Peribacillus simplex NBRC 15720 = DSM 1321: one gene and its partner. The protein of the gene in region 1 binds, or shares a complex with, the protein of each later gene. Links are inferred from orthologs where the notes say so. Each region holds a gene or a part of one and is shown on either strand. Other genes may lie near its edges.

Region 1 (4,073 bases):
GATAGTTTGTTACCTGAAGCAACTTTGATCTGTTCTTTAATCAAATCCACGCCCGTTACCATTTCTGTAACTGGGTGTTCAACCTGAATACGTGTATTCATTTCCATAAAGTAGTATTTTCTATTCACATAGTCATAAATAAATTCTACTGTTCCGGCACCTGAATAGTTAACGGCAAGTGCAGCCGTTACTGCAGCCTGCCCCATTTCCGCACGTGTTTCACCATCCAATGCTGGTGACGGGGTTTCTTCAACAAGTTTTTGCAAACGTCGCTGAACCGTACAATCACGCTCACCTAAATGGATGGCGTTGCCATGATTATCTGCCATGACCTGTATTTCAACGTGACGGAAGTCCTCGATGAACTTTTCAATATACACGCCAGGATTCCCAAATGCCGTCGCGGCTTCCTGTTGCGTGATGTTAATTCCTTTAATGAGTTCTTCTTCCGTCCTTGCGACGCGGATACCTTTACCGCCTCCGCCGGCAGTAGCTTTGATGATGACTGGATAGCTCATTTCATTAGCTAGGGCTACACCCTCATCCGTATCTTTAATTATGCCTTTAGAACCTGGAACGATCGGTACACCAGCTTTGCGCATGGTTTCCCTTGCTACGTCCTTTGTTCCCATTTTATTGATCGCTTCGGGGCTAGGACCGATGAAAATGATATTGCATTCACGGCATAGCTCAGCAAAGTCGGCATTTTCAGCTAGGAATCCATATCCTGGATGAATAGCATCGGATCCCGTTTTCTTGGCTGTGCTGATAATGTTCGTTGTATTTAAATAACTGTCTTTTGATAATTTAGGACCGATGCAATATGCTTCATCCGCAATTTGAACATGTAATGCTTCTTTATCTGCTTCTGAATAGACCGCAACAGTCTCGATTCCTAATTCCTTGCATGCCCGGATGATTCGGACAGCAATTTCCCCACGATTGGCAATTAATACCTTTTTAATCATTTAGAAACAGCTCCTCATTCCGGCTTTACTAAAAATAATGGTTGACCATATTCTACAAGCTGACCCTCTTTTACAAGGACTTCAACGATTTCACCGCTTACTTCGGCTTCGATTTCATTGAAAAGTTTCATGGCTTCCACGATACAGACGATGGAGTCCCCCGTTACTTTATCCCCTGTTTTTACGTATGCAGGTGAATCCGGTGCAGGAGATTGGTAGAATGTCCCTACCATCGGAGAAGTGATTTTATGTAAATTTTCCTGTTCAGTGACGGCAGCAGCCGGTTTTGCAGGTTCAACAGCTTTCGGCACTGCAGGCGCAGGGGCTGCTGCGGGCTTGACCTCTACAGCTGCATTGGCTTGAACAACTTCTGGAGCAGCTGCTGGGTGTAATACTGTACCCGTTTCAGTTTTTTTCAATTTAATTTTCGTTCCTTCATTTTCAAAAACGAATTCACTGATATTTGATTGATCGACTAGCTTAATAATTTCACGAATTTCTTGCACTTTCATTTTGTGGCACCCCTTGTCTAATTTAATATGAGTTTGTGAGGCAATAATATTTTATGTAACCTTACCCTTAGCTTATCCTACTTTGTCCAAAACTGCACAAAGTAGCCGCTTTCTTTATGCGAATGCGAATAAACCGAATACAAACCTCTTCTGTATTATAACAAATATTTCACTTTCTCAAAATATTGTTTCCCTTAGAGAATTGAATAGTTTATGACCAGCTTCTAACATCATACAATATTAGCTTATACAAATTCAATGATAGATTAGTTGTGACTTATTATCCATACTTCTATCTTACACCTTTATTATAATATTGTGAATATTTTTCAACCGGGGCACCCTAACGCTTTCTCTAGTATTTTGCATTTTACTCGTAGAAAATCTGTTGTAATATCCATTATAATTACTTTTCTAGAATATTACGGATGATCATGATCGCCATTTCTATTTGAGTTCCTGTTACCAATTTACATAAAAAAACTTTTCCTCTAAAGTTTCCCGGTTGTAAGATGGTTAAAAAAAATCCTAATAAAAAGCCTCCCTTTTTTTTATTAAGGGGGGCTTTCAAATTTTTATGATGTTGAACTGTTCTGTATCAGTACTTTTTTCTGTATGTGTGTTTACTTTTCCGGTTGGAAATCGACCACTACATTTTGTGCATCGCTCACTTCTTTCCTTACGAGTCGGATAATGTTATTGGCCTCTGTTTTCGTTTGTTTATCGGCCTTGACACTCACCTTTACATCCGTTCCGTCCACCCGGACCAGTGCGGCATTGTAATCCATGGCAACAATTAAGTTTTCGATGATATTTTCTTTTACTTTCGTTTCACTTAATTGTTCGATTTTTGCATAAGCCTCGTCTCTTTCTTCAGCTGATAGTTCTGTGTTGCCCATCTTTGCAGTCAATTCTTCATTCAGCTTCGCCCGTTCATCTTCAATCTGCATCCTTAACGATTCAAACTCATCTCCAGATGCAATGGTTACAGAGGAACCTTCTGTATTTTTGGACGTTTCTTTTTCACTTTTATTTTCACCTTTTGTATCCGCTTTGTTCTCTGTTTTACTTTCTGTTTTATTTCCTTCCTGTTCCATTTGCTCTGTTGCCGTCATATCGGCGGCATTTTCTTCAGGAGCGGTTAAATAATAGACTGAAAGCACAACGACTAGACTTAGCATAGTCAATAACCAAACGGTTTGTTTTTTTAATAACATGTAGATTTTCCCCCTTATTTTTTAGGCATGACAGAAACCCTGTGACTCGGTACATCAAGTGAGCGTGTGACAGCCTCGATGATCCACTTCTTTATTTGAATATTTTCGGCTCCTTTAGCGACTACCAGGACTCCTCGTACACTAGGTTTTTTCGTTTCCGAAATGATCGGTCCTTCTTTTTCACCGCTCTTGACCAAAACTAGCTGTTCATCAACAGATGTATCTTCGACCGTCCTTTTGCCGCCTTCCTGGTCGGTTTCTTCAGTGACTTGTTTTTGGGTGACTTTGTTTCTTTCATATACTTTTTTCTCGGATGCATCGACGTAAATTACGACTTTTACATCCTGGACGCCTGCGATGGACTCAAGCGCCTCCTTCATTTCATTTTGAAGATATATTTCATAGTCTTTTGTTGTCTTGAATTCTGATTTCTTCTGGCCGAATGTTTCAACATCCCCTTCATCATCCTGCTGTTTATCATTATTGAATACAGTCTTCACTTCAGGTGTTTGTCCCGTCTGGTTGGTGGTTAACAAATTCCCGGCCATCATGATTCCCGCTCCCAAAAGGACAACTATTAGAGCATAGACATACAGGGAAGGTTTTTTTTCCTTAGGCTCTTTTTGGTCAGGGTCTTTATTTAATAGTTTTTGCAGCCAGGATAATGGACCTTTGTCTTTGTTCAATACTCAGTCACTTCCTTTCCCCGGCGATTTCAATGATCTCTTCATCTACAGACCAACTTGTTGCCAGAAACCTTTTGACAGCATCCAGATTGGCATCATTCGAAGTGGATGGGCTATCTGCATTGATATCAACCTTCGCTATTGCCTCTATCTCCGAGTTTTCTTCCCCTTCTGCTTTTTCCAATGAGATGGTTATGTTCTGCAGATCATCAACACCTGGTTCTTCCTCATCCTTGACCCCTACATCAATTGAACTAATCTTCATGTTATAATCCACCATCAGCTCCTCTTCCACTTCTGCCTGTAAGTCAACAGCCATTTGTTTTAAAATATATGCACCCTGGGTAGCTTGTATTTCTTTTTTCTTCATTTCTGTCAAATTTCCTAAATCTTTTTTTTTCTGATCCTCAAATTCACTAGTAGCCGCAGAGAGGATATCGTCGAAATCCTTATTGAATAATCCCAATATAGGAGTGATGATGATCGCAATCAGCAAAAGTCCGATGACCATTTTGGCATACTTCTGTAAAGCTGAATTCGGAAGAAGCATATCGATCACAGTAGCCAGCAATACAAATATGATGATGTTGGATACCCAGCCAGCTAAAAAACTCACCAAGCCCTCCTCCTTTCTAACGAACCATCAGGGTAATGTTTCCAGAGGCGATAATTACCGTGATACTTAAAAAA
Region 2 (4,145 bases), 1.7 Mb from region 1 along the record:
GACGCCGCGGTCGATGATATCAGCAGAAAGTTCTGGAGGCGTCCGCTCAAGTACGCTTTTTGCAGCTTGTACAATGATGGAAACCTGCTCGCGAAGAGCTTCCTCAATTTCTTCCGAATTGACCGAAATGGTTCTAGGCAATCCCGATACCATATCGCGTCCACGGATATCGATGACTTCATTACGAGATCCTGGGAAGACGGTTGCAACCTGGATTTTAATGTTTTCCGCTGTACGTTCACCAATCAGGAGCTTATACTTCCGCTTGATATAATGTAAAATTTCATTATCGAATTTGTCACCGGCCATTTTAATAGAAGAAGATGTAACGATATCCCCCATTGAAAGAACGGCAATATCCGTTGTACCCCCGCCAATGTCTACGACCATATTGCCGCTTGGTTGAAAAATATCCATACCGGCACCGATTGCAGCCACTTTTGGTTCTTCTTCAAGAAATACTTTCTTCCCGCCGCTTTTTTCAGCAGCTTCTTTAATCGCCTTTTGTTCGACACTTGTTATGTTAGTCGGGCAGCAGATTAAAATTCTAGGCTTTGAAAGGAAGCCTTTCACATTCAATGTATTGATAAAATGCTTAAGCATCGATTCTGTTACATCAAAATCCGCAATGACACCGTCTTTTAAAGGACGGATTGCGATGATGTTTCCTGGAGTACGGCCTACCATTTTACGAGCTTCTTCCCCGACGGCAAGAACACGGTTCGTATTCTTATCAATCGCAACTACTGAAGGCTCATTTAACACAATTCCTTTACCTTTGACATGTATAAGAACATTGGCTGTTCCAAGATCTATCCCAATATCTCTAGCAAACATTTCTTAAATCCTCCTTGAATATCCTCACATATAACCTACTTCTGTCCTAATTGTTTATTTTACCATATTGCATTGACACAAGTAAGTATGAATTATAAATAAACGCTAATACAGACTATCTTTTCCTATTTTTCCAATTTGTAAAAAAAATCAATGCCTTATGTACTATCTTACCACATTTTCCCATAAAAAAATCCCGGCATGGAACCGCAATCAAGGTTAAGAAAAAAGCTGACACTCACTTTCATGTCCCCTTATTCATTCCCCGATTGCCTGATTCACTTCCAATTGCCGGAATGATTCATGTATCATTTAACGATTTCTTCTTCTCTTTCAGAACGTTTATATTTTAATTTTGTCGCTTCTCCACCTCTAAGGTGACGAATGGATTTATGATAATCCAATATATCCTTCACTTCGTTAGCCAAATCAGGATTAATTTCTGGCAGCCTCTCAGTTAAGTCTTTATGCACTGTGCTTTTAGAGACTCCGAACTCTTTTGCAATGACACGGACTGTTTTTCTAGTTTCCACGATATACTTTCCTATCTTGATAGTTCTTTCTTTGATGTAATCGTGCACACCACTCGACCTCCCCAAATTGGATGTGAGAAGTGTGAAATGAGATTCGTATTTTTCGAATCGAATACCGCTGCCCTATAAACAATGAAAGATAGAATTATTCACCTATTAGATAATTTGTAATAAACGATTCCTCACCTCAAACACTCTCTTTGCATGGTTTATAACATCTTATTAGCTTGGTTAAGAATATATGCCTAATGGGACAGGAGGTTTGTATTTATTTCTGATTTTCATCTGTTTATTTTCATAAAGCGCAAATTATTTCCCGAGAAATTTGTCAGAAATTCAAAGGTTTCAGCATATTGGCCAATATTTCCTCGAAAGAAAAAAAGGAAGCCGTTCAAAGTGAACGGCTTCCTTTTACCAAATTTTCAGTTGTTGTCATTCGTAACGCTCTAGGTTTTTGTTTTGATTTTATTAAAAATCTTAATCTTAATTAGATTGATTTAACGAATCTTTTAAGGAATCGCTTTCTTCAGTTGTATCTTCACCAGGGACAGAGCCTTCTTCATCAGTGCCACTCTCTAAATCAGTGCTCTCGTCAGTTTCGTCAACTGCAGGCGCTTCTTCCGTGCCAGTTTCAGATTCTTCGACTGCAGGTGTTTCTTCTTTATCAGCTTCAGATCCTTCGACTGCAGGTGTTTCTTCTTTATCAGCTTCAGATCCTTCGACTGCAGGTGTTTCTTCTTTATTAGCTGAATCTTCAAGTTCGCTGCCTTCGGTTTCAGTTGCCGATTGGATCGCAGAAGCTTGTTTATCAACAAAATCAAGTGGGTTTAACGCAATGTTATCTTTTCTGATTTCGAAGTGGACATGTACGCCAGCCTCTTCATTGATTTGGCTTTTTCCAGCTGTAGCAATTGCTTGTCCTTGTTTCACTTTGTCACCAACTGCAACCTTAATGTCCTTAACAGATTGATAACGAGTAACCACGCCATCCTCATGCTCTACTTCAACTAAATTTCCAAGTAACGCATCGTCTTGAACTTTCGTTACATTTCCACTTAAGGAAGCTTTTACATCGAAAGACTTTCCATCTTCCATTGCAATATCTATACCTTTGTTCTGCTCATATCTATTGTTGTAGAAAACCAATGCTTCTTCTTGTGCCTTTTCATCCGCATTCACATCATAAAACTGTTTCTTGATAACCGTTTTGTCTGCATCGGCTACAGGCATCTTGATTGTCTCAAGATTACTATTAACCTCTACAGAAGGCTCACCATAGTTTTTTCCTGTTTCAGCTGATTCCTCTTTGCCATCTTTAGCTGAATCGTCAAAACTATTTTGTAATAAGAAGGCCGCGGCTAAGATTATGGCTGCACTTGCGATATAGATTGCTGATAATGCCCAACGTTGTTTTAGTATACGTCGGATTGTGGAAGTTGGTTTCTTTTCTTCCTCTCTCATATTAATCACCTCAGCAATCATTCTGAACATTTTGTTAAGATTATATACATTCAGGAAAAAATTTTTTTAGATTTATTTTGTGGAAATGAAACCGATTTTATTCGTAGAATGGTAAAATGTTTGGTATCTTACTGTTGAAGGATGTTTAAATCATGAAAAAAGCTTTTAAACTTGTGTTAACGTTATTGCCTTTTCTATATATGATTGCCATTTGGATAATGTCGAGCAACCCCGATGATATGATTCTTGATCTTCCCTCATCCTCAATTGACCGATTTATCAAAGAGGCACTTCATCTGGTCGAATTTGCCCTTTTGTATATATTATTAGTTTCCGCCCTTGCTGCAAACCAAAAACTGAAGCCTGGTTTAAGCCTGTTGGCGGCACTTGTGGCTTGTCTTTACGGAGTTATTGATGAATACCACCAATCTTTCGTCCCATACCGCTCCTCTACCTTAATAGACCTCATAAAAGATATCATAGGAGTAGCTGCAGTCTATTTTCATGTCCAATATCATTATTTCAAGCGTGAACGGGGCTTTTTGACCATTATAGAGAAATTAAACGAAAAAAAATGAGAGATGGGAATCCCCATCTCTCATTTTTTTGCCGTCATCGTATTCAGCCACTTACTTGAAGACTGAACTTTGACGCCTTTATAATAATATTTCACGATGTCTTCATAGGTTTTCCCTTCCCTGGCCATGCCATTAGCACCGTATTGACTCATTCCAACTCCGTGTCCGGATCCTTTTGTCGTGATGACAATCTGGTTGCCTTGACGCTCCCAGTCAAAATCGGATGATGTCAGCCCGAGCTTCTCACGAATCTGTTTTCCTGTCATTTTCTTTCCTCCGATTTCCACTACACCTACGCGATTACCTGATGTTCTTTCAATGACGGTCCCTATTGATGTTCCCGAAGAAAGACTTACACCCAGTTTTTTTTCAAAATCTGCAGTATCGACTACAACTTTATTATAAAATTTTGGTGATTCTTCTTTATCCCACGGACTGGATACACTTTTTAAATAGGGATAATCAGCTTGCCAATAGTCCTCGGAATTCTCCGTGTAGCCATTACTGGTCGAAAAAAAAGTGGCAGTAATCGGTTTTCCTTCATAGGTTAAGATTTGACCCGCCGTTTCTTTTATAGCCTTGTTAATTTTTTGCATCTTCGATTTATAATCAGAGCCCCACTGTTTTTTCAGCTCATCATTATTCTTATAAACTTGGTGCATGACCGTATCGCTTACATCGGCACCATCCGGCAAGCCTAATCGGCTTTCGCTTATGAGCTGATTGACAATGTAAG

The links. The genes of interacting proteins can lie anywhere in the genome.
Region 2: the proteins of BS1321_RS21845 (region 1) and BS1321_RS13385 are in contact, whole or in part, in a crystal structure (PDB 3TUF), measured with the Bacillus subtilis proteins. The link is inferred for Peribacillus simplex NBRC 15720 = DSM 1321 from one-to-one orthologs.

What each region holds. Positions count from the first base shown.
Region 1 is NZ_CP017704.1:4,515,381-4,519,453, reverse strand. The notes cover bases 901-3,757. They hold BS1321_RS21845 (SpoIIIAH-like family protein), read right to left. Parts: upstream 2,698-3,757; coding sequence 2,104-2,697; downstream 901-2,103. Other genes in these bases: spoIIIAF (stage III sporulation protein AF), read right to left, coding at 3,391-3,757; spoIIIAG (stage III sporulation protein AG), read right to left, coding at 2,712-3,383; accB (acetyl-CoA carboxylase biotin carboxyl carrier protein), read right to left, coding at 983-1,480; accC (acetyl-CoA carboxylase biotin carboxylase subunit), read right to left, coding at 901-968. Also shown: more of accC, read right to left, coding at 1-900; more of spoIIIAF, read right to left, coding at 3,758-3,999; spoIIIAE (stage III sporulation protein AE), read right to left, coding at 4,016-4,073. UniProt on the Bacillus subtilis protein: Involved in forespore engulfment. Forms a channel with SpoIIIAH that is open on the forespore end and closed (or gated) on the mother cell end.
Region 2 is NZ_CP017704.1:2,793,681-2,797,825, reverse strand. Bases 843-3,771 are described here. They hold BS1321_RS13385 (stage II sporulation protein SpoIIQ), read right to left. Parts: upstream 2,832-3,771; coding sequence 1,854-2,831; downstream 843-1,853. Other genes in these bases: spoIID (stage II sporulation protein D), read right to left, coding at 3,430-3,771; BS1321_RS13380 (VanZ family protein), read left to right, coding at 2,984-3,409; spoIIID (sporulation transcriptional regulator SpoIIID), read right to left, coding at 1,146-1,418. Also shown: mreB (rod shape-determining protein), read right to left, coding at 1-837; more of spoIID, read right to left, coding at 3,772-4,145. UniProt on the Bacillus subtilis protein: Involved in forespore engulfment and required for anchoring membrane proteins on the forespore side of the septal membrane. Forms a channel with SpoIIIAH that is open on the forespore end and closed (or gated) on the mother cell end.